One region of the Paenibacillus tundrae genome, then DNA from elsewhere that is predicted to be linked to it. Evidence: riboswitches for the same ligand, from Rfam matches in the RefSeq annotation. Region 1 holds a riboswitch; each other region holds the start of a gene.
The links. Region 1 has a riboswitch for cyclic di-AMP ahead of V6W81_RS00150 (3D domain-containing protein). Riboswitches for the same ligand answer to the same signal wherever they lie in the genome.

Region 2: it holds a riboswitch for cyclic di-AMP, as region 1 does, so the genes downstream of both, V6W81_RS10290 (C40 family peptidase) here and V6W81_RS00150 (3D domain-containing protein) in region 1, are expected to answer to the same signal.
Region 3: it holds a riboswitch for cyclic di-AMP, as region 1 does, so the genes downstream of both, V6W81_RS17160 (3D domain-containing protein) here and V6W81_RS00150 (3D domain-containing protein) in region 1, are expected to answer to the same signal.
Region 4: it holds a riboswitch for cyclic di-AMP, as region 1 does, so the genes downstream of both, V6W81_RS06650 (hypothetical protein) here and V6W81_RS00150 (3D domain-containing protein) in region 1, are expected to answer to the same signal.

What each region holds. Positions count from the first base shown of each region.
Region 1 covers NZ_CP145605.1:31,263-38,622, forward strand. Annotated here, with positions in the region: gene V6W81_RS00140 (HD domain-containing protein) at 1-544, shown strand, start outside; gene V6W81_RS00145 (TatD family hydrolase) at 914-1,684, shown strand; cyclic di-AMP (ydaO/yuaA leader) riboswitch at 1,925-2,178, shown strand; gene V6W81_RS00150 (3D domain-containing protein) at 2,451-3,650, shown strand; gene rnmV (ribonuclease M5) at 3,808-4,353, shown strand; gene rsmA (16S rRNA (adenine(1518)-N(6)/adenine(1519)-N(6))-dimethyltransferase RsmA) at 4,359-5,261, shown strand; gene yabG (sporulation peptidase YabG) at 5,411-6,307, shown strand; gene veg (biofilm formation stimulator Veg) at 6,461-6,736, shown strand; gene V6W81_RS00175 (small, acid-soluble spore protein, alpha/beta type) at 6,974-7,150, shown strand; gene ispE (4-(cytidine 5'-diphospho)-2-C-methyl-D-erythritol kinase) at 7,301-7,360, shown strand, end outside.
Region 2 covers NZ_CP145605.1:2,263,854-2,271,213, forward strand. Annotated here, with positions in the region: gene V6W81_RS10270 (xanthine phosphoribosyltransferase) at 1-464, shown strand, start outside; gene V6W81_RS10275 (hypothetical protein) at 562-891, shown strand; gene V6W81_RS10280 (hypothetical protein) at 1,012-1,230, shown strand; gene V6W81_RS10285 (carboxymuconolactone decarboxylase family protein) at 1,343-1,672, shown strand; gene V6W81_RS10290 (C40 family peptidase) at 1,763-2,227, opposite strand; cyclic di-AMP (ydaO/yuaA leader) riboswitch at 2,233-2,364, opposite strand; gene pelA (pectate lyase) at 2,809-3,765, shown strand; tRNA gene V6W81_RS10300 (tRNA-Leu) at 3,956-4,040, shown strand; gene V6W81_RS10305 (carbohydrate-binding protein) at 4,200-5,885, opposite strand; gene V6W81_RS10310 (divergent polysaccharide deacetylase family protein) at 6,224-7,147, shown strand; gene V6W81_RS10315 (N-acetylmuramoyl-L-alanine amidase family protein) at 7,122-7,360, opposite strand, start outside.
Region 3 covers NZ_CP145605.1:3,833,613-3,840,972, reverse strand. Annotated here, with positions in the region: gene V6W81_RS17175 (M20 family metallopeptidase) at 1-766, opposite strand, end outside; gene V6W81_RS17170 (ABC transporter substrate-binding protein/permease) at 1,020-2,477, shown strand; gene V6W81_RS17165 (amino acid ABC transporter ATP-binding protein) at 2,464-3,186, shown strand; cyclic di-AMP (ydaO/yuaA leader) riboswitch at 3,465-3,658, shown strand; gene V6W81_RS17160 (3D domain-containing protein) at 3,661-4,335, shown strand; gene V6W81_RS17155 (polysaccharide deacetylase family protein) at 4,441-5,229, opposite strand; gene V6W81_RS17150 (hypothetical protein) at 5,385-5,729, shown strand; gene V6W81_RS17145 (PspA/IM30 family protein) at 5,848-6,519, shown strand; gene V6W81_RS17140 (DUF350 domain-containing protein) at 6,615-7,016, shown strand; gene V6W81_RS17135 (DUF4178 domain-containing protein) at 7,067-7,360, shown strand, end outside.
Region 4 covers NZ_CP145605.1:1,541,905-1,549,264, reverse strand. Annotated here, with positions in the region: gene V6W81_RS06660 (Nramp family divalent metal transporter) at 1-1,141, shown strand, start outside; gene V6W81_RS06655 (HAD family hydrolase) at 1,273-1,956, opposite strand; gene V6W81_RS06650 (hypothetical protein) at 2,122-2,520, opposite strand; cyclic di-AMP (ydaO/yuaA leader) riboswitch at 2,636-2,812, opposite strand; gene V6W81_RS06645 (glutathione peroxidase) at 3,204-3,683, shown strand; gene V6W81_RS06640 (hypothetical protein) at 3,832-4,020, shown strand; tRNA gene V6W81_RS06635 (tRNA-Leu) at 4,100-4,182, opposite strand; gene V6W81_RS06630 (urease accessory protein UreF) at 4,645-5,346, shown strand; gene V6W81_RS06625 (hypothetical protein) at 5,619-5,822, shown strand; gene V6W81_RS06620 (hypothetical protein) at 5,873-6,517, shown strand; gene V6W81_RS06615 (urease subunit gamma) at 6,861-7,163, shown strand; gene V6W81_RS06610 (urease subunit beta) at 7,182-7,360, shown strand, end outside.

The sequences.
Region 1 (7,360 bases):
AATTTTCAAACGAGCTAAAACGCTGGTGCAGCAGGGATTTAATTTCCGTTTCATGCTGGATCCTCTGCCGCAGTTGTTTGAAGGCGAACTTGCTGTTCATGAGTATCTGCAACTGGATGAGGCATTGATTCAAACGGCATTCATGCAATGGCGTAAAGAAGACGATGCTGTTCTAAGTGAGTTGTGCGAACGATTTATGGATCGCAGACTATATAAGTATGTAGAGGTTGAACAGATCGATGTAGAGACGATTGAAGAGATGCGAGAAGCTTTCGCCAAGGCAGGATTAAATCCTGAGTATGATCTTGAAATTGATTTTCCGACCGATCTTCCGTATGATGTGTTTCGTCCGAATGAATCGACGGATAAGCAGATCTTGTTGCTAGATCGGCAGGACCAGCTACATGAGCTGTCAGAGGTTTCCGATATTGTCCGTTCAATCAGTGGCATTCATCGTGGAAAGCATCATTTATACTATCCGCAGAATAAGGTTGATACCATTCTTCATGAGTTGCCATCTCATTTGCGCCCCTACTTCTCATGATGGGGTGGTGCGGCTTTATGCCAAAGTAGCTATGCTAAAAAGCATTTCTAACCTGAGATGTTCTCATGATACAGTAATCTGCTTTAATGGAGAGGATATGTAGATCGACATAATTTTGTAATCTTAGGTTTTTTTATAAAATTATATATCCCGAAACAGATCTACATATAGAGTGTGTTGTGACCGATTCATTCCACATATTGTAGTTAGTTAGGGTCGAATTGATTAAAAAAAACCTGTATAGGCTAATTTTATCCACCCTAAAAATTTACTTTTTTTAAAAAAAAATAAATCAGATATGGTTGCACATTGCATAAGCGTGAATAGACAGCCTATTTATTCTGATTCGACAGAAAGGGAGAACGAAACATGATGTTATTCGACACCCATACCCATCTAGATGCGCCCCAATTCGACGAGGATCGTGAAGCTATGATTCAAAGAGCTGTTGATGCAGGAATTAGCCGCATGATTAATGTCGGTTTTAACCGAGAAACGATTCCATCCACTATGAAATTAGCGGAGACATATGACTTTATTTACGCAGCCGTTGGGTGGCATCCCGTGGACGCAATTACGATGCAAGAGGGTGACTTGGAATGGATTGCATCTTTATGCAAGCATGAAAAAGTCGTTGCCATTGGCGAAATTGGTTTAGATTATCATTGGGATACATCACCAAAGGATGTGCAACAGCGTGTATTACGACAACAGATTGGACTAGCTCGTGAGCTGAACATGCCGATCGTCATTCATAATCGGGATGCGCATGAGGACATCGTGAGAATTTTGCGGGAAGAAAAGGCTGGGGACGTTGGTGGAGTAATGCACTCCTTCTCGGGTAGCTGGGAAACCGCGAAACAATGTCTAGATCTCGGGTTTCACCTCTCGTTTGGAGGACCGATTACGTTCAAAAATGCGAAGCAACCTAAAGAGGTACTGGAGAAGGTACCGATGGATCGTTTCTTCCTCGAAACCGATGCTCCTTATTTGACTCCACATCCATTTCGCGGTAAACGAAATGAGACAGCGCATGTACGTCTGGTTGCAGAAGCAGCTGCGGAAATTAAAGGCATTTCGTTAGAGGAAATTGCCGCAATAACCACCAAAAATGCCATGGAACGATTTGGTATTCGTTAAAAACTAGAGAAAATGTGATGAAAAAGTGAGCTAGGCGGAGGTAATTTGCTTTTTGATCCAAATAAATCAAGAATATTACAATATTTTAACCAAATATTTAGAAAAACGTACTTGAACAACGCTTTACAACATGCATCGAAACAGGATATCATCTTTTCAGTGAATTGTTGTGCGGAAAATTGGACAGATGTTCGGGGGATGAACAAAGGGACACTTTCCGATGAACAACATTACTTTCATGAATCGATCTCGCTGAGTCTCCGTTATCGGAGAGCGGGGGAACCAATAGGGCTTAAACATCGGTGAATATAGCCGGTGCGCATCGTTCGCTGACCCAAAAGCAGCGGAAAGATCTGCGAAGCACTATTTGATTTCTTCTTTGGGTCTCGGGGTGAATTCAAGGGCATCCGCCATGAGCGGGTGACCGGAGATAGGGCGGCTCTCTTTCGCCCGAACCCGACAGCTAACCTCGCAAGCGGAAAAAGAGAGGCAACCTCGTGCATGAATTTCCGATATTCAAAATCATTCGGAAGCCACGAAAGAGTCCTCTTACACTCTTTCTTTGGCTTTTTTTGTTTTTGAATAAAAGAAATACTGTCATCATACGGTAAGTATTCAGGAGGATGACATCATGTTGCGAAGATTGATTCATGGTGCAGAACCGGCTAGGTTGATCTAATCCGTGTTCTGTAGAAAATCAGGTATAGTCGCGTCAAAGACATCATGCATTACTCTAGACGGCGAGGCTATGAAGGAGGACGGAGAAGTGGGCACATTCCAAACAGAAGAGACCCATGAGTCACGATCATCCAGTAAGTCTTTCGCGTTACGGTGGAAGCATGAGAACATGCGTCAAATGGCATTGATCGCGATATTCTCAATTGCGCTTACAATCATGATCTTGTTAGTCGTATATGGTCAGGCCGGGAAACAAATTTCGCTGGTTATCGATGGCAAAGCTCAGGCAGTAGAGACTCGTACAGGAATGCTTCAAGAATTGTTAGAGGAGCAGTCAATCACAGTCAGCCCTCACGATCAGGTATCCATGCCCTTGAATGGGGCGATTGCAGATGGAGACCGTATCGTTATTGAGCGGGCCATTCCAGTAAATATTACGGCAGACGGAGACACCAAGACTCTGTATACAACCGATGCATCGGTAGAAGAGGTAATTCAAAAGTCAGGTATTGAAATTACAAGCGATGATAAAGTTTACCCTGCGCTCGGAACTTCAATCAAAGAGGATATGAAAATCCGTGTAGTGCGTGTAACAAAGCGTACAGTTGATGTGGAGCAGCCCATCGCATTCAAAGTTATCAAAACGGCTGACCCAAGCTTGTACAAAGGTGACAACCGCGTCATCGTAAGTGGTAAAGAAGGTACACTTGTACAACACATTGAGAAAGTGTTCCAAGATGGAGAATTAGTCTCCAAAAAGATGGTTGGTAAGTCGGTTGCGACGAATCGTGTAGATAAAGTCATCGCTGTCGGAACCAAAGCTAAACCTGCACCTGTTGTGAAGGAGCCTGAGATCCAAACGGTATCGGCTAGCACTTCGAAGACAAAAACAGCAACAAAAACGGCTTCATCGAACTCGGATAAATCCTCTGCCTCGGGCAGCAAAGTCATTACCGTTTCAGGTACTTCTTTTAAATATTCTAAAGTTCTCAAAAATGTGTCTATGACAGCTTACTCTTCAGAAGAGCCTGGCATTGGCACCAAAACAGCCTCCGGTACTCGGGTAACAGAAGGTCGCACCATTGCGGTGGATCCGAAGGTTATTCCAATCGGCTGGTGGGTATACATTGAAGGTCTCGGTTTCCGTCGTGCCGAAGATACGGGCGGAGCTATTAAAGGTAATAAGATTGACGTATATTATGACAGTGTGAAGCATGCCATTAACTTCGGACGTAAAAAAGGCAAGACGGTCTATGTGATCGGTCCGGTGAAGCCGGAAGCGAACTAAAATCGTTTTACTTTGAAATGGGAATGCTATAAAATATAAGGCATGAATGATTCATGCGGAATATGCGGCGGGAGGGTCTGAAATCAGTCTCGCCCGCCGTTTGCCAGAGAAGAGGGATATTCCTCTTCTTTTTGCGTTAGAAAGGAAGAATTGGAACATGATAAAAGAAGTGATCGTGGTTGAAGGCCGTGACGATACGGTGGCGATAAGGCGCGCGGTTCAGGCGGATACCATTGAAACAGGCGGATCAGCCATTAATCAGCGGATTCTGAAGCGTATTGCACTTGCTCAGGAGCGGAGAGGGGTCATTGTTCTGACTGACCCAGATCATGCTGGTGAGCGGATACGGAAAATCATCGCCAATAAGGTACCGGGTTGTAAGCACGCCTTCATTCCTGAGGCTGATGCAACGCGCAAAGGAGATATTGGGGTCGAGAACGCTTCGCCAGAAGCCATTCGCCATGCCCTAGCACGTGTGCATACGTCCTATGAGGGGGCACCGAGTCTGATTGATTGGGAGGATCTCATCGCTGCTGGACTCATTGTGCATCCACAGGCTGCCGCACGACGTATGGAGATGGGGAACATACTCGGCATCGGTTATTGTAATGGTAAGCAGTTTCACAAGCGGTTAAGTGTGTTTCAGATCACCCGAGAAGAATTCTCTGCCGCATTATCGCAAATCGAATGTGAAGGATTGTGAAGTAAATGAAGGGTATGGAAGAGACGTTGGAAATTGCAACACCCAAACGAACGAAAGAGATTATTCAGAAGCATGGATTTTCATTTAAGAAGAGTCTAGGACAGAACTTCCTAATTGATCAAAATATATTGAACAAGATTGTTAACGCTGCGGATTTGGACGAGTCCAAAGGTGCACTGGAGATTGGACCGGGAATAGGAGCACTAACGGAGCGGCTTGCTAGAGTTGCAGGGCCTGTAACGGCAGTAGAGATTGATCAGCGGCTCTTACCAATCTTAGGTGAAGTGATGGAGCCTTATCCCAATGTACGGGTTCATCATGGCGATGTACTGAAGCTGGATCTGGAGGAGTTATTCCGAACGGATTTTGGTCAAGTGGACAAAGTCAGCGTTGTTGCGAACTTGCCTTATTATGTGACAACACCAATCATGATGAAGCTATTGGAAGAAAAGCTGCCTGTAGACAGCATCGTGGTTATGATTCAGAAGGAAGTAGCAGAGCGGATGGCTTCCGCACCTGGTTCCAAGGAGTACGGTAGCTTAAGTATTGCCGTGCAATACTACAGCGTACCTGAACTAGTTTGTATTGTTCCACCTACCGTATTCATTCCTCAGCCTAATGTGGAATCAGCGGTTATCAAACTTAAGGTTCGGGAACAGCCTCCAGTACAGGTGCCAGATGAAGCACACTTCTTCGAGGTGGTACAGGCTTCTTTTGCACAGCGTAGAAAGACTATTTCCAACAATCTGAAATCTCGCTTTTTCACAAAGGATAACCGGGAGCAGGCTGACCAATTATTGGAGCAAGCAGGTATTCAGCCATCTAGACGTGGCGAGACTCTCAGCTTGGAGGAGTATGCAACGTTAAGTACGGTGATGTGGGAAGCTGGAGTACGTGCAGCGCTATAGGCATTTCAGTAAAGACAATGCATTTCTTAGAAATTGCCTTCTTGTGAACTGTCATTTGTAAAATCTTAGGTCTTGCAAGGTAATGTACTAAAATCGGATGAACCAATCCGGGTGCTAGCCCATACGATGGGTTAGAGGTGATTATGTTGATGAATATCGGAGACTTGGTCGTTCGGAAGTCATACGGAGGAGATGTGACTTTTCGGGTGGAAGGCCTTCAGGTGGACAGTGCTGTTATTAAAGGTACCGAGTTCCGGCTGCTTGCTGATTCCCCGGTGGATGATTTGATACAGGTTCCATATGAACCGCAGAGCGCTAAGACCCGACAGGCGCATGTTAAGGCTCACCAGACGCTCTCACGTCTACAGCAGAATCGGATGGAACAGGCGCAGCGAAATCGAGAAGGATTGGGTCAGGAATGGACCCAGCAGCAAGAACCTGCCTATTTCGAAATGCCTGGCAAAGTGCTTCACCTGGACGGAGATCCAAACTATTTGAAAAAAAGTATGAATCTCTACGAACAGCTTCGCGTTCCAGCGGAGGGGCAGTACGTACATGAATCTGCTATGGCCGATACGTTGTATCACCTTTTACCGAAGGTTAGGCCAGACATTGTGGTCATTACAGGGCACGATGGCGTGCTGAAGACTCGTCAGCCTTACGATCTGTACAGTCTGGGGAGCTACAAGAACTCTCAGAACTTTGTGGCAGCAATCCAGGTTGCTCGGCAGTACGAACGTCACTTGGATGCGCTCACCATCGTTGCAGGAGCGTGTCAGTCTCATTTTGAGGCTCTGCTGCGGGCAGGGGCGAACTTTGCCAGTTCACCAGGCAGAATACTGATTCATGCGCTTGATCCGGTATATGTGGCAGCCAAAGCCTCCTTTACTTCAGTTAGAGATACGGTGAATATGAATGACATTCTGCATAATACCATTAGCGGAAGCCAAGGTGTGGGTGGGGTAGAAACGCGTGGCAGTTACCGTGTCGGATTACCTGGATTGAACGATTTATCTACGTTAAAAGTGAACCCATCTGCGGTTTGAGTTGGTGCGAAGAAAGTCCCAGTTCGGGGCTTTTTTTATTTGCAAAAAAATTCATTGACAGAAACTTTTCGATGCTGATATAATAATTAGTTTTGATTTGACATAGACTGTAAATTAAGGTATAATGGACAAGAAAAGAGGTGGTCGTCGACAATGGCTAAAAATACGCTGTTGGATATCAAACGCAATCTCGACGCTCATATAGGTCAGAAAATTATGTTGCGGGCTAATGGTGGCCGCCGTAAGACTATCGAGCGTACGGGTGTATTGGAAGAAACGTACCCTTCTGTTTTTATTGTTAAGCTTGATGAGGAACAAGAAACCTTCAAGCGAGTATCTTATAGTTATGCAGATATACTTACGGAGTCGGTGGAAGTCATGGTATTTGATCCAGGCAGCCAGACGCATAGTTCATATATGGAGCCGTAAGCATCGTTTTACAGGCGATTCGCCCCACAGGGCGGATCGCTTTTTTATTTTCATAAATGAGGAATCCCATCTCCCCATCAAATTAGGAATGAGGTTTAGGTAGTTACGACATACTACGTATACAGGTTCAAGTGATCTTAAGGATCGCTTCTTCACCATCTTGAGCCTGTTCGTACGTCATTTCTGCCATTAACGATCTGGACTAATTGATGAGCTTAATCTAAGGGGGATGGTTGCATGAGCCGCAGAAGAAGAAGTGTGATGTCAGAGGAGCTTAAATACGAGCTGGCCAAAGACCTCGGTTTCTACGATACTGTTCAGCAAGAAGGCTGGGGCGGTATCAAAGCCAAAGATGCGGGCAACATGGTGAAGCGAGCGATCCAACTCGCCGAGCAGGCAGCGCGCAAATCCTAATTTGGATTTCATCTGGTTTGGAGAGCGAGGCAATCCATCAGGATCACCTCGCTTTTTCCCCATAGATGCGGAATAGAAATGACTTGACAGCCCTATTTTGATATAATATGTTAAGTTGTCTTAGGGAAAAGGTGAGGACGGGTGAACGTCTTGAAAATTTACGAAAAAGCGCCTGCTAAAATTAATTTAATGCTGGACGTTTTACATAAA
Region 2 (7,360 bases), 2.2 Mb from region 1:
GTGAGTTTGCCTCACGTTTTCGTGAGAGTGGTGTAACACGTGTTATTACGGTAGAGTCTTCTGGCATCCCGGTAGCTTTTGCTGTTGCACATGAGCTAGGAGTACCTCTTGTATTCGCTAGACGCAAAAAAACGCTACTGGCTGACCCTGATGCCTACTGTGAACGTGTACCATCGTTTACGAAAGGAATTGTGACCGATATTATGGTGTCTCGTGAATATATTCATGAGAATGATCGTATTTTGTTCATAGACGATATTATTGCTAATGGGGATGCAGCTCGCGGTGTTATCAAGATCATTGAACGCTCTGGGGCTGAATTAGTTGGTTTCGGAGTAGTCGTCGAAAAATGTTTTCAAGCAGGAGCACGAACTATTCGTGAACAGGGAATTCCTGTTGAAGCCTTGGTACGTATTCGTTCCCTGAACGATGGAAGCATTCAGTTTGACGATAACGAAATGTGACATTTTAAAGGAAAAGGGCCTATTTTTTGAACAATGCCTTTGCATGACCGCAGAATTCATTTATAATGGGGTTATGTTAGGGAGAGGAGGCAACACCATGGGGAACCAACCGGCAACAGAACAATTTTTCATTGATAAGCTGGCGGAATCGAAAGTTCATTTTGAACGTGCCCTGGATTGTAAACATACGGAATTCGATGACCTTTATCCCTATATGATTGAACATCCTCAATTTTTCTGGTACAAACGCTATGTTGCCTGGTCAGAACTTCTGACGATTGTAGGCTTGTGTGAAGAGTTGTCCTTCTCTTGGAAAGAGCAATTTACACCGCATCAAGTGGAGTACCTTGAAGAACGTGTGATGTCCGCCAAAGTGCTTGATTTTTGGTTTGAGAAGAATGACAGCAAAGAGCACGCGCAGCGGTAAATTTCAGTCGGGACATACGTTTCGTATGACATGACAGTCCAATACAGTCACGTGAGACCTAAATGAGTTGTCATTTAGGTCTCTTTTTGTAAATTAATTTGGAACATAGGAGCCATAGACATGATTAGTGATACAGAGCTGGATGCCCTGCGTTTGTCAGGTGAAAAGGTTAGAGTGGTAAGGGACGAGCTTGAGTCCAATGATGTAACAGGAATTGTTGTTGCTTGGGATGGAGAGCAGGTACTCATTCGGCGGCAGAATCGACGTGTGGTTAAGCTCGATCGTAGTTATCGCTATCAGCTGTTCAGCGAGCCGCGCCAGAGTCCACTTAGCGAGTAGGAAATGAGCTAACGGGATTTACCATCCTCCTATAGGCATAATCGATTCGCTCAGGAGAAAGGATAGTTACAGTGAAGGATGTGGAACTATCTCCGAGAGGGCGTGCAATGATATGACATTGATGAATGAAAAGGTTCACGCGTATAAGGATCAGATTGGTGAGTTGAGCGATGTGCTACCGGGAGTGGTGAAGTCTTACCATGAGTTTACGGGAGAATGCTTTCAGCCAGGAGCCATTGATGCCAAAACGAAACAATTAATCGCCTTGGGCATTGGCTTATTTGCGAATAACGAAGTGTGTACCTTCTATCACGTGGAGGAAGCTCGTGCGAAGGGTGCTACCGATCAGGAGATCATGGAGACCGTTGCAGTGGCGGGTGCCGTAGGCGGCGGTCATGCACTATCTCAGGGCGCAATGCGCGTACAGAAGGCGCTGCACTAAGCAGGATGGGGCTATATCAATGAAAATAAGGACGTATTCCTTGGCAAATGCTACGGGAATAGGTCCTTATTTATGTACATCGAAGTTATATTATATTTTTCCAATCATTTTATTATACATAAACTGGCCAGTAACTCGGCGAGCCGTAACATAACGGTCTTTGAAGTAAGGGTTAGACAATTTAGTGATGCTGACACCTTTGCTGCTTGATGCGTGTGCGAATTGGCCGTCACCGATGTAAACACCTGCGTGTGAAACACCTTTACCCATTGTATTGAAGAATACGAGATCGCCTGTGCGAAGGTTCGCTTTGGATACAGGAGTTCCTGCTTTCGCTTGCTGCTGGGAAGTGCGGGGTAGATCGATGCTATATTTATCAAAAAGATATCTCATAAATCCAGAACAATCGAAGCCGGCCATTGTTGTACCGCCCCATTTGTAAGGAATACCTGCCATGTTATTAACGACGGTGTTGATTGTGCTTGCCTCTGTACTTGTTGCACCTGAAGTAAATAGTACTGCTGCTCCAAAAATGGAGATGATAAGTTTTTTCAAAATCAATGTTCTCCCTTCGTTGCCTACGGAGTTAGCTAAGGGTTCGGTAGAAGGTTCCCTATATTTCCTATGTATAAGAATAATTCACCCAAAATGGTTCCCCCGTTTTCAAACATGAAACTCGGCAAATGAATAATTAAGTTTTTGTAACCTTTTGAAACTATATTGCATATATGCGTAAATGTCAAACCCATCTTAATACCTTCTTTATCGCCCAATGTTAACGGAACTATTGATTTTTATGAAGAATAAACACGAAATGACAGCGTAACTAATTACAAAATAGTAATATGTGATTCAAATCCAAACTAGAGTGTATACCACTCGAGGTTTGTCATGTGCAGTTTGAACTATTCTGATAGATACAATAATCGCGGAATGTTACAAGATGTTGCATTAATTGACAAAGTTATTTTTTTTGCATAAGATCGTTCTATCCAATCCACATATTGGATAAAAATATAGTCGTTATAATTTAATTCAAATAAAGGAGTTGGTGGAGAGACGTGTAATTAGAGGGTGAAAGTAAGTGGAATGAAGAATTGGATGATTTCAATAATAACGGGGAGTGTGTGATCATTTTGAATACAAAAACAAAGTTAGTTACATTAGTTCTAGCATTTTCAATGGTATTTTCTGCGGTAGGTATGGTCATTCAACCGGTTAGGATTGTATCTGCTGCGGATGCTTCGGGAACAACAGCAAGCATATCCGATATCTTGAAGAATCAAAGAGCCGATGGAGGCTGGAGAAAAGAATATAAGCAATCCACTGGTGAGTGGGCGAAATCTACGATCGACAATAAAGCTACATACTCAGAAATTAGAAGACTAGCTAAAGAATTCAAAAAGACAAACGACCCACGTTATTCTGCTGCCGCGATTAAGGGAATTAACTTTTTGCTGAATATGCAGTATTCCAATGGTGGGTGGCCTCAAGTTTATCAAAGTTCTGGTTATCACAAACATATTACCTACAATGATGATGCGATGATTAATGTAATGTACATGTTGGATGAAGTTGCGACACGAAAAGGTGACTTCTCCTTTATTGACAGCAACCTTGCCAATCGTAGTAAAAATGCGGTTGCTAAAGGTGTGGATGCGATTTTGAATACACAGGTAGTTTCAGGTGGCAAGCTCACAGCATGGGGGCAACAGCATGATTCAAGCACACTTAAGCCTGCAGGTGCAAGAATCTATGAAGTACCATCATTAACAGCTGGAGAGAGTGTAACGATTGTTAAATTCCTGAAAACAAGACCTTCCAACGCCAAAATTACAGCATCCATCAAGGGAGCCGAAGCTTGGTTTAACAAAGTGAAGATCACCGGTTACCGATATGAAAGAGCGAACGGCGATAGCAAAATTATTGCTGATTCCAAAGCTGCACCAATCTGGGCTCGTTTCTATGAAGTTGGAACGGATAAACCCATCTTTATCGGTCGTGACGGCATCGTGAAATACAAATTGAGCGATATTGACAAAGAAAGAAGAGGCGGTTATGCATGGTATGGTAACTGGCCATCCAAGCTGTAACTTAATTTAGATTCTAAACTGGTACCAATCGTGCCAGATCATATGCCAGCTCCTAAACATGAAGCCCGATCCGGAAGTGACTATCTGGATCGGGTTTCTTCCTGAGCATTTGTATATTGACATGTAGATGCTTGCGTGATATATTATTTTTTGTCGCCGAGATACATATATATCACGGAGATATACATATGCGGTCGTGGCGGAATTGGCAGACGCGCACGGTTCAGGTCCGTGTGGGCTAACCCCCCGTGGAGGTTCGAGTCCTCTCGACCGCATCGAATGAAAAGGTTCCCTGTTAGACATTAGTCTATCGGGGAACCTTTTTTTGAACTCATATGGGGGATCTCACAGCTTGTCCATCCATTGTCGGTTACAACGACCTACGACTAATCACAGGCTTGGGCAATTTTTTGCCAATTATATTACTACACGTATTATGATGCTGTAACTGTAATGTTATCGATATTAGGCCCTTCTGTACCTGTTGTTACAACTCTGATGGTATTCGTTCCAGAATTCATGGGTACCTGAATGGTTTTCTCGCCCCATGTCGACCAGCTTCCTGTTGCTGAAAAAGAGGTATTGCTGATCACTTTGTTTCCGTTAACGTACACATCGAGGTTACGCGTGCCACTCTCTAATGCATAACGAAACTTTACGTTTTTGGTACCACTTGTCGCATTGTTAATATTATTCCATTGAATGGCAGAGTTCGTTAGTGCATTGAAATTAACATACCCCGAGCCGGTGTAACCTGGGTAGATTGTCTCAACTACAGCATCAGTTAGGGTAGTTCCTGTTTCAGCTTCATACGTTGTACCACTTGTGTTACCACTTCCTGGCCCAGTGATATTCGCTACAAATGTGGTTACACTTTGAGCAGGAAGCTGTGCAGTAAATGCGCCGTTAGACACATTGATCGGTGCTCCACTTGCTAGGTTACGGCTGCTATCCGTTACCCATGAGGATACAGTAGAGGCGTTACCATTTTGCAGGACAAATCGCTGACTGGTTGCAGAAGTTCCTTTGTTAATTGCGACGACGACAACCTTGTTATCTCCTTTGTAGGCAGACACAAACGTATTGGTATCTGGGTTTTTCGTTGCATCCACTCGCAGATAGCCTGGACGTACGAATTTGGAGAAATGAGCCATATTATAACCGCGTTTGCTAATCGTGCCATCCTCTTTCATCGGTCCGTACTGTCTACGGATGTACCACCATACATAGGCTTGAAAATCTGCTTCTACCATTGCATTGTGCATGTGATGGGAGACTTCCAATGCTTCTGGCCAGCGGTCTGCAGAATTGTTATCACTGTTTGGATAATAAACTTCGGTCATCCACAGTTCTTTGCCTGCACCTTTTTGCTTGAAGAGTGGGTATGCAAAGTTATTGACTTGAGTACCGTACAAATGTGCTCCTAGAATGTCCATATTCGCGAGCGCTTGTGGATCATTGAGAATCGGGTCAGATATGTTTTTTAGGTATTGGAAGGATTCAGGCGCCATCACTTTGGTGTTCTGGATCGATCCTGCATTTTCTTTCATGAAGCGAAGGATCTCCTGTGGTGTCCACCAGGTCCAATCGTGAGCGTAATCTGGTTCATTTTGAACGGAAATGGCATACAAGTTTACGCCGTTATCTTTCATGTACGTAACGAAGTCATTCAGGTGCTGAGCGTAAGCAGCATATTTGTCATATCTCAGACGTTTAGCATTCGTATCGCCATTCCGGTTGAACGTCTCGACCATGTCACTTGGAGGATTCCATGGGGAGGCGAACACTAGAGCTCCTTGTTCAATCGCTCTTTTGGCTGTATCTACTTCCTTAGACCAGTTACTTCGATTAGGATCGACACTGATTCTTAAGATGGAGAAGCCTAACTGGTTTTGCCCGTTGCCAAAGGCTGTATCACGTTGAGCTGGCGTCAAGTCACCGATCCAAACCGGGTGATTAATTCCTCCGAAGCCCTTGATGAGCTGCTTCTCCGAGGATAAATTAATGGTAGCATCACTTGCTGCCGAAGCTTGTGTGGGTGTTAACATCAGTGGCAGAGCCGTTAAGCAGGCGAGTAAAACGTTAAAGGTTTTTTTGAATTTAAATTTCACTGCGATCATCCTCCTCGAAATGGTTATCCTGAGAACTGCTAAACCAATGAAATCTTAATTTTGCTTAGATTCAGTTGTAAGCCCTTACATAACCTCCTTTCGAAAATAAAAGGAAAGAAAATCAATTTATTCTTTCTTTTGTTTATTTTAATAAAATATTGTTGAACTGAATACCTGACAAATTTCAGGTCTTTTACTAATTTATCTCAAATTATCGGGAATCGATGACATTTTTTATCCCTATTCAGAAGTTACAAATTTTCCTTTAGTTACGTCAAACCGTTTTTTACATAGAACTCCCTACAATATCAAACAATGAGAACAAAGATCTAAGGGAGGGAATCAACATGGAAAAGAAAGTGAGTAGCAAGTGGTATACACGGTTAGTGGGGGGCTTCGTTCTTTTACTACTTGTTAACGTGGGATGTATGGCAGGTGGAGAGATAACGGTGGCATCTCAGGTGCCAAAAGAAGCGGATACAGTCAATGCTTACGCACTGTCGAATCGTGATCGGATGCATGTGGCAGCTCAACCTAAACAATCCGTAACCCCTCATAACCGTATGGCAATTATCATTGATGATGTAGGTAATGACATGAAGGGTACAGCAGAAATCTTGGCGATGCCAGTCAAGCTGACCGTTGCGGTCATGCCCTTTCTGCCAACAACTCAAAAAGATGCCGCTGCGGCACATGAAAAGGGAATGGATGTGATTGTACACATGCCTATGGAGCCGAAGAAAGGAAAACCGGAGTGGCTGGGCCCTGGAGCAATTACGTCCAATCTAACAGATGAGGAAGTTCGTGAACGGGTGGAAAAAGCAATTGATGATGTCCCGTATGCCATTGGCATGAACAATCATATGGGTTCTAAGATTACTTCGGACAAACGGATCATGTCGATTGTGTTGGACGTATGCCGAGAGCGAGGTCTCTTTTTTGTAGACAGTCGAACCAATTTTCGCTCGGTAGTAGGTGAACTGGCAGCGTCCAAAAATATGCCACCTGTCGGTAATGACATCTTCTTAGACGACCAGAACTCTAAGCCGCACATTCGCAAGCAAATGGAACTGGCCGCTAAGCGTGCCGTGGATAAGAAAAGCTGTGTAGTCATCGGTCATGTGGGTCACACGGGACTTAACACATCTGCTGTTCTTCGTGAAACCGTCACCCAACTACAGGGACAGATTGAATTTGTAGGTATTGGTGATCTGGTGCGAGAGGTGTGGGATTGGCATATTGCGCCTACACTACCGACAGGTAATAAATAATGCCGTTTGCGATGGATTCAGCAATGCGCTTTTGCTCGGCAGGATCACTTATTTTGGCTCGGTCTGCTGCATTACTCAGAAATCCAGTTTCTACAATGACGGCAGGGTGCTTCACATAATTCAACAGGTAAAAGGGTTTACCCCACACAACTTGCCGTTTAGTTCCATATAAGTCATTCATGGCATCTTGAATTGATTGTGCTAAGAGGTAGC
Region 3 (7,360 bases), 2.7 Mb from region 1:
TGATCCGCTTGGTGAGGACATTCAGTTCTTTACGAGTGGAAGCCCGTACATAAAATTGAGCAGAAGCATAATCAGGGATAATGTTCGCAGCTTGTCCACCATGATTAATTACACCGTGAATTCTAACAGTGCTTTTGACCTGTTGCCGAAAAGCATTAATGCCATTAAAGGTTTGGATGACTGCATCGAGTGCATTGATGCCTTCGTGCGGGCTAGCTGCAGCGTGAGAAGATTTGCCATGGAACTCAAACTGCACGGCATCAATTGCGAGCGAGCTTCCTGATCTTTCATAAGCATAATAAGGGTGAGCCATGATCGCAATATCACAGTCATCGAACATGCCTGCCTCGGCCATAGGAACTTTGGCACCACGCGTCTCTTCGGCAGGTGTACCGAACACTTTAAGGGTTCCTCCCACTTCATCGAGGATCGACTTGAGACCTACAGCTGCGCCGAGACTCATCATACAGATGAGGTGATGTCCACAGGCATGACCAATCTCAGGTAAGGCATCATATTCGCACAATAAAGCGATGGTTGACCCAGACTTAGCAGCGGTGTAAGTTCCAATAAAAGCTGTATCAAGTCCGAGAATCGGCGCTTCTACTTCGAAGCCATGATATGTTAATTCTTCTTTTAAGCGAGCAGAGGCAAGATACTCTTCGTTGCCAAGTTCGGGATTTGCACCGATGTATGATGAAATTTCTTTAAAACGGGAAGCATATTGGTCAATAACCGTTAAAATTTGTGATTTGGAATGTGTCATAACAGGCTCCTTCTGCAAGAAAATAAAAATAGTGAAATGATTATATCATGTTTGCTCTCATTTTTCAGAAACAAGTCAAGATTTGTAAAAACAAAATGCATTGCATAATCATGCATTGTACTTTATAATGACTCAGGCATCGATATGAGGCTTATGCATCATTTTTATGGGCAGCTTCTCAAAAGCAGATATATCGAGTGAAGTAAAACTATGGACAAAGTCGTATACAAAGTATTGTAAGGGGAGAACAGGGTTGAAATTGATTAGTCGTTATACCATGATGCTGCTGGCCTTTGTACTGATGTTGACAGTTGCTGTACCGACGGTACTCGCAAGCGGCACTACGGACAATTCAGGCGGTAAAAAATTGGTGCTCGGCACAAGTGCCGACTTCGCACCATATGAATTCCATAAAGTGATTAATGGAAAAGATGAAATTGTTGGATTTGATATTGAAATTGCAAAAGAAATCGCTGCTGATCTGGGAGCAGAGCTTGTCATTGAGGATATGGGATTTGACGGACTTCTACCGGCACTCCAGAGTGGTCGTGTGGACTTAGTCATCTCAGGTATGACACCAACGGATGAGCGTAAGAAAAGTATCGATTTCTCTGATACGTATTATAAATCGAAGCAAGTCATTATGATTCGCACCGAGGATACAGATAAATATCAAACGATGGCGGATCTGCAAAATGAGAAAATCGGGGTTCAAAAGGGTTCTATTCAGGAAACCATTGGTCAGGGAATCTCGGGTGCCAAATTAACGGCACTGGATAAAATCTCCGATATCGTTCTGCAATTGCAGACCAAGCGTGTAAATGCTGCGATTGTAGAAGATACCGTAGCTGCTGGTTATCTGGACGATGCCATCGGTCTTGCACCTATTGTGGTGGACGAAGAGCAGGTCGAGGCTGCAATCGGGATTCGCAAAGGCAATACCGAGTTGCTAAATGCCGTAAATAGTACGTTGGAACGGCTTAAGAGCGAAAATAGAATTGAAGAAATGGTAACCGAAGCAAGCCAATTGATGGCAGGTAAAGATACCAAAAATATTTTTCAAGTATTCTGGGCGTATAAAAGCTTCTATGCGACAGGGATAGGTTATACCCTTTTGTTATCTGCACTCGGTGTATTGTTCGGGGTAATCATCGGTTTGATTATCTGTATGTTCCGTATGCATGATATGGCTATTCTGCGTTGGATCGGTACAGCGTATGTTGAACTGATTCGTGGTACGCCAATGCTCGTGCAATTGATGATTATCTATTATGGATTGTCACTGACCTTCGGAATTAATTTCTCGGCGCTACAAGCCGGTGTAATCACACTCTCCATCAACAGTGGTGCTTACCTTGCGGAGATCTTCCGTGCAGGGGTACAAGGTGTAGATCGTGGACAATTAGAGGCTGCTCGTTCACTGGGTATGGGTAGAGGTGCAGCGATGCGCTACATTATATTGCCACAAGCGTTCAAGGCCGTATTACCTGCAATCGGTAATGAGTTCGTAACGATTATTAAAGAGTCTTCCATCATCTCGGTTATTGGTATGGTCGACATTATGTATCAAGCAAGTGTGGTCAAAAATATTACGTACCAAGGGATGAATCCATTCCTTATTGCAGCAGCTATTTATTTTGTAATGACCTTCATATTGTCCAAGCTGCTCGGACGACTGGAAAGGAAGTTGAATGCAAGTGATCGACGTTAGTCAATTATATAAATCCTATGGAAAAAATGAAGTATTAAAAGGCATTGATGTCACGATTGGCAAAGGCGAGGTTGTCGTTGTCATTGGACCATCCGGTTCGGGTAAAAGTACATTTTTGCGTTGTCTGAACCTGCTTGAGCAGCCGACTTCAGGCGAGATCCTATTCGAAGGTGTTTCAATTACAGAACCGAAGCATAACATCAATGCTACGCGTGAAAAGATGGGTATGGTGTTTCAACATTTCAACCTGTTTCCTCATAAGACGATTCAGCAGAACATCACGATTGCTCCAATCAAAGTAAAGAAACAATCGGTACAGGAAGCAGATCAGATTGCAGCCGATTTGCTTAAAACGGTGGGTCTTTCTGACAAAAAAGATGCATACCCTAACCAGTTGTCAGGTGGACAAAAACAACGTATTGCGATTGCGAGAGCCTTGGCGATGCAACCACATGTAATGTTGTTTGACGAGCCAACTTCAGCACTCGATCCAGAGATGGTTGGAGAGGTGCTTGATGTCATGAAACGCCTGGCAGAGGGTGGAATGACGATGGTCATTGTTACGCATGAGATGGGCTTCGCTCGTGAAGTAGGAGACCGAATTCTGTTTATGGATGGCGGAGTAATTATTGAGCAAGGAACACCTGATGAAGTGTTTGGTGCACCTAAGAATGCTCGTACACGTGATTTTCTTGCCAAAGTTCTATAGTAATGTGATCATAAGCTGCCGAGCAGCTGGGGATACACTATTGAATGAAGAGTAACAAACAGCCTTGTCGACATCATCGTCGGCAGGGTTGTTTTTATTTGTTTTCCGGAGATACATAATCAGAAGGATCAATGGAATAAAAGGTAACTTTTTTGTTACTTATATAGAAGACATATATGAATTATTAATATGAAAAAGGCTTGTTTTATTAACCAATTTTGATGTGTCATAAACGTACTGGTAAGATTTACTACAACTATAGGTTACAAGATTGTGATATATTGTTCCTGCCGAAACTTCCGAGGAGGAAGTGCGGGGGATGTAACGATGCAGAAACGAGGATTGATGTTCGCGTACTGCTAGGGGTGAATTAGGGCGTACATAACGTTAAGGGCATGTGATTGAACCTATAGGGTGGTTTCCTCCATCCGAATCCGACAACTAACCTCGCAGGCATAATGAGGGAGGAAGACCATGTTTAACAAGAAACGTATTGCGAAAGCAGCAACAGCATTGCTGACAGCAGCTATGCTCATTCAGGCCGTTCCAGCTTACGCTGACTCTGTTCATGTGGCCAAAGAGGGGGATACATTCTATACTTTATCCAAACAGTATGGTGTAGGTATGGAAGCACTCATTAAAGCAAATGCAAATATTTCACCTTATAACATCTATGGTGGGCTGAAAATTACTGTACCTGGAAAAGCCAACACCGTCTCAGCAGCAGCGGCTCCAGCAGCCAAAGCAGAGGCTAAAACGATCACAACAGCAAGCTTGGATGTCAATGCAGACAGCAAAGTGGTTGAAGCCTGGGGCAAAACATTTGATTACAGCAAGTCCATTGAAATGAAGGCAACAGCGTACTCTGCAGATCCATCCGAAAACGGAAAATGGGGTGCTGTAGATTACTTCGGTAATCCGCTTGAATTGGGTACAATCGCTGTAGATCCAAGTGTGATCCCGCTGGGAACGAAAGTCCTCGTGACAGGTCACACACACCCAGGACTGCCGAAACAAGCGTTTGTAGCTACGGCGCGAGATACAGGCGGTGCGATTAAAGGTAAACGCGTTGATATTTTCATTCCTGGCAGTAAACAATCCGTGAGCACATTCGGTTTCCAAGATGTTGAGCTTTACATTCTAAAATAAACGTCATGCAAACAAAATGAAAAAGGGTGTCTTCCATTCACAGTCTGATGTGAGTAGAGACGCCCTTTTTAGTTTAACGTTTCTCTTAAAGTGCCTATGCTGGAATTACTTGCTCTTAGAGATGTTTAACATCTCGTCCAGTGTTACAAGGCTATATCCCCGTGCTCGAAGCTCCTCAATGATCTCTGGTAACGCATCAATCGTTCCCTGAAGGTTAGAGCCCACTCCGCCTCCTGCATGTTGAAGAACGATCGACCCTGGTTTAACAGCCGATAAAATATTCTGCTTCACTTCATCTTTGGAAAGACCTTTCCAATCGAGTGAATCGACATTCCAGTTCACAATGCTATATTGCTGCTTCTGAGCCCATTGGAGCTGCTTCTCATTAATATCCCCGTAAGGTGGGCGAATCATTTTTGGCGTATACCCGGTTAAATTGTGAATGATATCCCCGGTATGTAAAATTTGTTTGCGAAAATCGTTCATCGTCAGCTTACTGAATTCAGGATGACTATAGCTGTGGTTACCCATGATATGACCTTCGCGAACCATACGTTTGACTAGAGCCGGATGTTTCTCTGCCCGCTTGCCTACAATAAAAAAAGTCGCTTTGACTTTATACTTTTTCAAAACATCCAATACCTGTGGAGTGAACCTTGGATCAGGAACATCATCAAAAGTCAGAGCAACCTGTTTGGTGGAAGGCCCATTCGTCTTGAACGTATCAGCATATTTCTGTCTTAGTTGACCTAGCGTGAGCTGTTCATCGCCTTGTGCATCAAACTCCGTGACAGGTGAACTGGCTTGGTTCGGTTCAGCTGACATATGAGCAGGAGCGAAATTTCCGCTCAAGAGAAAGACGATAAATGATATTGCGATGAGGCGAATACGCATAATAGCAGCCCCCTTTTCCAAAAATGCGTTCTCTATGGTATGCCCGATGTAATCTTGATTTATTCGACTTGTGAGATGTTTCATTGTCAGTCTCTCGAATCTTGTTCATAATTCGGACCATAACATGAGATAGAGAAAAGGATAGGTGGATTAGTATGAGTAAATATGATTTGAGTTCAATTCGATTACAGGTTGTAGACGTGGGGCAGGACAAAGTATTCATGGTTACAGGCGGCGATGCACACATAGGAGCGGTGGCAACCTATTATGTAGATCACGATCGTCTTAGTGGAGCTACATTTCATGTCCCAGGGCATAAGGAGCAGGAGTTATGCGAGAGGCTTGCGCGCAAGGCGGCATATCAGTTGAAGGTTACGGTGACGGTCATTATGGGCATTCATTTTGATGCGATCACACGCATGCAGATTGATGAAATCGTGCAGACTGCAGAGAGGCTCCTTGATGAACATCTGCTGATAAAAGGTCAATTAAAAGAATAATTTTACATGATGAAGAAGTTTGTTTTGATTTTTTTTGCTAAAATTGAAACGGGTTGAGGTTTATCACGTATGTATGATTATATACAAGGTTGTAATATCGACTAGGAGGAATAACATAATGTCCATTTTCAAACGTTTACGAGATCTAACGATGTCCAATATTAACTCCATCATTGATAAGGCAGAAGATCCAATCAAAATGACAGACCAGTATATCCGTGATATGCAAGAGGATTTGCAAGATGCGGAGAAGGCTGTAGCGGCACAGATCGCCATTGAGAAGAAGTTCAAGCAGCTTTATGAAGAGCAAGAAGCTTTAGTGAAGAAACGCGAAGAGCAAGCGCACACCGCAGCTCGCGCACAAAATATGGATTTGGCTCGCCGAGCGCTTGAAGAGAAGAAAACGGCTGAAGAAAAAATGGCTGAATACAAAACAAGCTATGACCAGAATAAAGCTTCCGCTGACAATCTGCGTGGTAAGTTAGATGAGATGCGCAAGCAATTAACGGAAATGAAAAACAAACGTGAGACTTTGGTTGCTCGTTATAATGCTGCGAAGGCTCAAACTGAAATCAACAAAGCGCTGAACGGATTCAGTTCCGATACTGCTAGTGCTGGAATGAAGCGTATGGAAGAAAAAATGATGCAAATGGAAGCACAGGCTGAAGCAAGCAATGAAATGTCCTCCAAAGGAAAGTCCTTGGATGATGAATTCGAGAAGCTTGGTAAAGATCAGGCGGTTGAAGATGAATTGGCAGCACTGATGAAGCAGTACGAGAATAAGAACTAACCTTTTAGATGAAGTAAGGAAATTAGCGGAGAAGAGACATGTGTTTCTTCTTCGCTTTTAAATGCGGTTCATGTTGAAATGTGGGGGCTGTTGAAATGGATTTGAACATTTTGGCAATGCTGGTCTGGACGTTATCGGGTTCGGTTTTGCTGTTTGTCTTGATGTACGTGGATTCATTGTTTACGAAATACAAGGATTTTGCTGAAGTGAAAGCAGGCAATATGGCTGTAACCACTCGGATGGTTATGAAGCTGTTTGCCCAAGGTTATGTACTGGCGACCTCCATCTCTACTGCAGGACATCTTGGTGAGGCACTGCTCGTATCTGTCGTATCCTTTATTATATTGCTGATTCTGGAGAATGGCGTGCATTATGTTATTCGTACAAGAGCCAATTTAGATCTGGATACAGGTATTCAACAAGGGAAAACAGGGTATGGTCTCTTCTCAGGTGCATTGCATATTGTAGGCGCATTAATTATTGCAGCTTGCTTATAAATTGAGGGTCAACCAACCTCTAAGAAGAAATAGAACGGGAGTTAATGGGCATGAGTGTATGGAAACGGATTAAAGGAATACTAGCTAAACCCGAACCGCCTCGGGCCGAGAAGACGATGCTACAGCTTGAACCTGGTGATATCTGTGAAGTCTCTCTTGTGATATATGAGGTTGTTGGGCGGGTACATCATCGTTCGAGAAATGCCGTCGTATTAACATTGCAGGATGGTACAGCTTTCAGACACTTGCACATTGAAGAGCGTGAATTGACACGCTATGCTCTCTACACACCGATTGACGGTCGTCTAGATGCACCAGATGAGGTTCCAACCTTATTAGATCTA
Region 4 (7,360 bases), 1.5 Mb from region 1:
ACAGTTTGGTTATACACTACTGTCCGTTATTCTAATCTCGAACCTGATGGCTGTTGTGCTGCAATCACTCGCGGGTAAGCTCGGGATCGTCACAGGACGCGATCTAGCTCAAGCCTGTCGTGAACGCTTCAGTATGCCGGTGGTTATTATGCTCTGGGTACTCTGCGAACTTGCCATTGCAGCCACCGATCTCGCGGAAGTTATTGGTTCCGCTATTGCCTTGAAGCTGCTGTTCAACATTCCGATGTTATATGGCGTGATTATTACAGCTGTGGACGTACTATTAATCTTAGTGTTACAGAATAAAGGCTTCCGGGCGCTCGAAACCCTTGTAATTGTGCTTATGGCGACTATCGCCCTTTGTTTCGGTATTGATCTATTTTTAGCAAAACCCGATATGGGCGGAGTGCTTCACGGTTTTGTACCTAGCACTGAAATTCTACAGAATCCGGCGATGCTCTACATCGCGATTGGTATTATTGGAGCTACCGTCATGCCGCATAACTTGTATCTGCATTCCTCCATTGTGCAGACACGTCAGATCGAACAGACACCGCAGGGTAAAAAAGAAGCCATTCGTTATACAACGATGGATTCCACGATTGCACTTACACTCGCGCTGTTCATCAACGCAGCGATCTTGATCGTATCTGCGGCAGTATTCCATAGTGCTGGTATGACACAGGTTGCCGAGATTGCAGATGCTTACCATCTGCTCACACCCCTGCTCGGTACCACTGTTGCAAGTGTTCTGTTCGGCGTTGCTCTATTGGCATCAGGTCAAAACTCGACACTCACTGGCACTCTGGCCGGACAGATTGTTATGGAAGGGTTCCTCAACATTCGAATTCCTGCATGGCTGCGACGTCTAGTCACTCGCCTGATTGCAATCATTCCTGCCGTCATTGTGACCGCTATTGCAGGAGAGCATGGAACAGAGGAACTTCTGATCCTAAGCCAAGTTGTACTTTCCTTACAGCTTCCTTTTGCGGTTATTCCGCTGGTCATGTTTACAAGTGATAAGAAGAGTATGGGTGCATTCGCTAACAAACTGTGGTTGAAAATTACGTCCTGGATCATCGCTGCAGTCATCGTTGTCCTGAATGTGTATCTCATTATTCAGACCATCGCGCTGTTTTAATTCAAATAAAAAGAGCCGACTCATCCAAGTGAAACGTTCACTTGAAATGGTCGGCTCTTATTTATCCTTTTCTAGAACGATATGCTCCAGTAGGGTCATCAGCATAAATCTTATTTTGGAGTATGTATCTCCTAGTCTTGATCTGGTAAAAGCAAAGGAAGAAGCTGCTCTAAATTATCAATTGTCCAATCCGGGTGATCCTGATCTTCAAGCTCAGGCTGGAACCGTCCATACCCCTGTAAAATGCGTATCGTTCGCATTCCCAGCTTCTTCGCCGGAACGATGTCATTATCGATGCGATCTCCGATCATAACTGCTTCCTCAGCCTTGCATCCCGCCTGCTTCAATGCCACTGCATACAGTTCACGATCAGGCTTAGACACTCCTTCTTCAGCAGAACAAGCAAGTACATTCACATACTTACGCAAGCCGTAACGCTCTAACCGTTCCTCCGTACCCGGACTCTGATTAGCAATGATGCCAATTCGATAATATCGTGACAGTGATTTCAGCACTGAACCAGCACACGCATAGGGTTGCTCAAGCTCTTTACGAAACTTTAATTTAGCCTGGATCTGCTCTCTATGCTGTTCATCGCTAATCAACGTACGTATCGCCACTTTCATTGGCCATGCCTCGTAGTTTCGGTAACAGGTGACAAATATCTCCCGTACAGTCTCGATCTGCACCGGATATCCAAGTGCACAGGCTTCTCTCACGAACTGACCGATAATATCGTCTACAGGCTCCCATTCGTCCACTAGCGTATCTCCTACATCGAAGAACAACCATTTTAACCCACGTACATCTGGCACAACTATTCCTCCTTATCTTGCTACATCCCCTAAACAATAAAAAAGAAGACCCACTTCATGCATGAGTCTCCTCAAAATTCCGTTTACCCTTTGTTCATAAGTTTAATGATCTATTCGTTCAATTATATCAGGCACCTGACAAGGGAGCAATCATCGGTTGCAGCATCAACCGTTAAGCAGGAAGCCCACTTCTCCGTTTAATGAATAGACAATCCGATCGGCACCCATGCCTCGATAAATTCCTTTTGGATGGCTCTGTTCTGTAATCACACACAGCGACTTAGATGTCCACGAACGACAGATCTGCAAATAACGGCAGGTCAAGTTCAGACTATTCTCAAAAATAAAAACATTACCTACACTACTCTGAGGTAAAAACCATTTCTCTGCCGCAGCCGTGTTCATGCGAATGACATGCTCTACCCCGAACTTCCGGAGTTTCCGCTCTTCCCCTGCACTGTTGGTCAGAACGGCAAACGGCATTTTTTTGTACATCAATAGTTTGATAAATTTGCGCCCCGCTTCGTTCGGAGCAGTTACTAAAATCATCTCATTATCCATCATTCGTTCCTCCCTTAGCGTGAAAAGACAACAAAAAAGAAGCGTGGGGGACCAAGGCCTCCCGGACGCTTCTTAAAGAATCCATGGCAAAAACACCATGAACCAGCGTACGGCTTGTTGCCTCTCCCTTTAACGCTTACGAGGTTAGCTGACGGATTCGGGCGCGAGAGTCGCCCTATTTCCGGCTGTTACCGGAAAATTCACCCCATGGATCCATACCGTCCTAGAACAGCGCATCCTGTTGGTTCCCCCGTTTTCCACCCATGAATGAATGGAAACTCAGCGATTAAAACATCGTTCTTACATCATTACTGATTAGATCGATATTATCGTTTGTTTCGTTTTTTCATGTACAATAGAAATTAAATTAGAAATTACGATATGAATCATACACCGAGGTCATGTTGATGTAAAGTGTACATAGATCACCGAATCGACGGATTTATGCCGTTTCAACCCAATGATATCGCTTACAACATATTTTTGCTTCATCCATCTCCCCTAAGCTCTCTAATTCTCGTGATCACAAAAATCTTCTACCTATTCGTCCATATGAAGACCAATTCAAGCTCAAAAAGAGCTAAAACTATAATTATCCAATATTAGTTTTGCATTATTTAATTGTAACCAATATAATAGATATATACGAAAAAGGAATCATTCATTCGATATAGGAGGCGATTTTCATGACCGTTTATGAATACAAAGTTAATACCCTTCGAGGCCAAGAACAAGAAATGTCTCAATACCGAAACAAAGTGCTGCTTATTGTGAATACAGCTAGTAAGTGTGGATTGACACCACAATTCGAAGGGCTGCAAGAGCTGTACAATAAATTCAAAGATCGCAATTTTGAAGTTCTCGGATTCCCGAGCAATCAGTTTGCACAGGAAAAAGGCTCATCCGATGATATTGCTGAGTTCTGTCAAATGAACTATGGTGTAAGCTTCCCGATGTTCGAGAAGATCGATGTCAACGGATCGAACGCTCACCCCCTGTTCCAGCATCTCACCAAAGAGGCTCCAGGCCTACTCGGCTCCAAAGCAATCAAATGGAATTTCACTAAATTCCTAGTGGATCAAGACGGACGTGTCGTAAAGCGTTACGCACCCAAAACAACTCCTGATCAGATCGAAGCTGACATCGAGAAATTACTAAAAAAATAAATTGAACAACCAACAGCCATCTAACCGGAGACCACAGCTTTAAGCAGGAATTCTCTAGTCGGTGGCTTTTTTTTGCACTCACGAGCTTATTTTGGCATAAGGGCCCAGGATATACATTAGAGTGTTCTGTTGAGAGGAGTGATGTGGTATGAAAAAAGTACTTACTGCAATGTTTCGGAGAAGTAGACGTAATTCTAATGGTACAAGGATTATGATTGGACATCGACCAGACAATCGAATCGCCGGGACGTTATATGAATCGTTAGGATTCATCCAAGTAAGTAGAGAGCTTATCGATGGCGAAATCGTACGTTTACTTCAAATCGGTCGGGCTTAATGATTAGAATAAAATAAAAACGGTAGAAACAAAAAAAGAAGCTTCCGAGTTCGGAAGCTTCTTCTGTCTTGCATTATGATGCGGTCGAGAGGACTCGAACCTCCACGGGCATACGCCCACTACCCCCTCAAGATAGCGTGTCTGCCATTCCACCACGACCGCATGTCGTAAATTATCGGCAACAAAAATGATTATACCGGGTTTCATTATAAAAGTAAAGTACTTTTTAAATTCAGCTTTTTCACACGATAATTCCCCCTCTACCTGCATGAATCGTCATATTTCCACAGCAGTTGCATATCCTTGAGTTCGACCTATTTTTGTAGTTCATTTACCCTTGATAAGCTTCAATGAGCAAGCCAATGGAATAATCACTAATATTACTTTTACTACTTCTCTTCCAATGACAAGATTATCACACACACTCCAATATATAACTCAGTACGTTATTTTAAATAACATATAAAGAAAATAAAACAAAATTAACAAGATTTAATTGACAAAAAGCGGATAATTATGTGAATATATATATCATATAATTCGGATTCAAACTCATAAACAGCTTCAAAACGAAATAAAATGTTATATATAATAACATTTAACGAACATAGGAGGCGAAAGATCGTGAACCGTGGGAATAAGCTGCTCGATTATGTCAAACTGCTTGATTCCTCTATTCAAGTCGGAGGGTTCACTCATTCATTCGGCATGGATGCACTTATAGCAGAAGGTTCAATCCGCAACGTAGCAGACCTGGAATCATTCATGCGTTGTCAATTACATCCGAGCATTGTGCGCCTGGAAGGAATGGCGATTAAGGGCATCTACAGTGCAGCGGATCAGAAGGACACATGGCGAACAGCTCTTATTGACAAACTAGTCCACGTTCAGCGAACCCCTCCAGATCTCAGGGAACACTCCTCTGCTATGGGCAAACGGTTAATCAAGCTCGCTCAAGCCCTCCATCCCTGGATCGACTTTAGAAAACTCGAGCACACCCTGTCCACCTATAATTCAGTTGGATGCCTATCCACTGTTCACGCCTGGATTAACCACTACCTCGATATCCCCGTCGAGGAGGCGGTTCTCGGTTATCTCCACTCAGCCTCAAACGCATGCATAACGGAAGCCTCGAAAGCCATCCCCCTTGATCGTCAAAACATACAGGAACTGCTGGTTCACCTAACCACAGACCTGGAGCATGAATGGAATACCGTCAGCGCCTCCGTTGCGGATGAACCAGCACAAGCAACAGCGACGTCTATGAAGTCACTATTCCCAAGCTTCCACATGCTTGGCGCAGGGTTACATGCATTCAAAGCATAGCTGCGTGCCACGAATCCTCCCGCAACACATACCTCTCCAATTGAACAAAAACACGCCGCAACTCCTTTGCTGGCGTGTTTTTGTTGTTATTCATTTATGGATGAATTTGCGAATTTACGTCATTTTAAATCATAAAATACACTTATTTCCGTCTTTTTTAATTGTTACATGACGTAATAACGTATATAATGAAATATACAGCGCGCATCTCCCTACATTCTACCCGAAGTAGGAGCGACTGAATACTACTTTTAACCTAGGGGTGAACCCTTTTGAACAAAAAGAAACCCGTGACCCCATTCGGATGGGCCATCAAACGCCGTTTAACCGAACTCCAGATGGATCAGAAGACCTTTTGCGAACAACACGACATCCCACCATACCGTCTATCCAACCTAATTCACGGCACACGCAAGGCTACCCGATTCCGGAATCAGGTCGCAGATATTTTACAAATTCCAGACGATCTCCGTTAGCAGATCACCATGCCTCATTCGCCAAATGAACATAAGGAGGGTTTCGACCAATGCGGTACTTAACAACCGATCTAGAGAAACTATCTTATCAATTTATGCGCCACCAACTCATTATCGTAGATAACAACTGGATCATTCGTAGCTGCAACAACGCTTGGCGACAAGGACTTGGTCAAACGTACAACTTTACACACTTACCAGCGTTCTTTTATTCCGAATCCGGCACACTGCCTTACCTCAATCTACTAGAGGCATGGACGTCACCTGAGCGAGATCATCAGAGCAATAAGACGATCCAGCGACTCAAAAACATCCGAACACCATTTGACAGCAACCATACATACGACATTGCGATACGCCTTCCCAATTCGAAACAAAGGTGGTTCCGCATAGAACTCACTCCCTTACCAACAACTGAGTCACCATGTAGCTCTGAACTCGCCTTAATCGCCCACACCGATGTCACAGAACAGAAACAAGCCGAGCAGCAACTTCAACAAGCATTATCTGAGGTACGTACACTACACGGACTCCTTCCTATATGTGCCGTATGTAAACAAATTAAGGATGAACAGGATACATGGAACTCCGTCGAGAGTTATCTCAGAAAGCACACTCATGCCGAGTTCACCCATGACATTTGCCCAGATTGCATCCGCAGACTGTACCCACAATATTCCGGTATTCTCGGGTAGTGATAGATGAACTCTAATCCTGTTAGCGCCGAAGGCTGAATGCCTTCGGACGATTCTATCCCGAAGAGTACGCTTCAACCCCTCAAGCACCCACTCCTCCCTTATTCTCATCCCAGCCTCTAATAATGCGGCATTCAAAGAAGCACCAAACTTAAATGTCAATATATATAACACATCAACCCATTATAATGGATATAAAATGCCAATATTATTCAAATCCCATTGACAACGAACCTACCCTGTGTGAGTATATTTAACATAATATTCTATATTAGATGAACATGCTTTCGTTTGTCTTCAAAAGAGATCAAGACTGACTTCATATGGGAAAGGTCGGATTACATTGCACTGGACTGAGCAGGAAAAGGAAAAACTCCTGGTTACCGTAGCCGCTAACCTCGCCCGGGAACGCAAAGGCCGAGGACTTAAGTTAAATGTTCCCGAAGCTATCGCCCTACTGACCTCTGAACTCATGGAGCGCGCGCGTGACGGAATGAGTGTTGCAGAATTGATGCGATACGGCGGTACCATTTTGAAACGTGAGGACTGCATGGAAGGTGTACCGGATATGATTCCCGAGGTACAGGTAGAAGCTACTTTTCCCGATGGTACAAAGCTCGTTACCGTACACGAGCCCATACGCTAAGAAAGGCAGGAGAACATCATGATTCCTGGTGAATATCGTTTGAAGCAGGACGAAATCATCTGTCACCCCAATCGCCCAACAGCGCGATTACTTGTTTTGAACCGCGGGGATCGTCCCGTACAAGTCGGTTCCCACGTGCATTTCTACGAGGTTAATGCTGCATTGGAATTCGATCGCATAACGGCTTATGGACATCG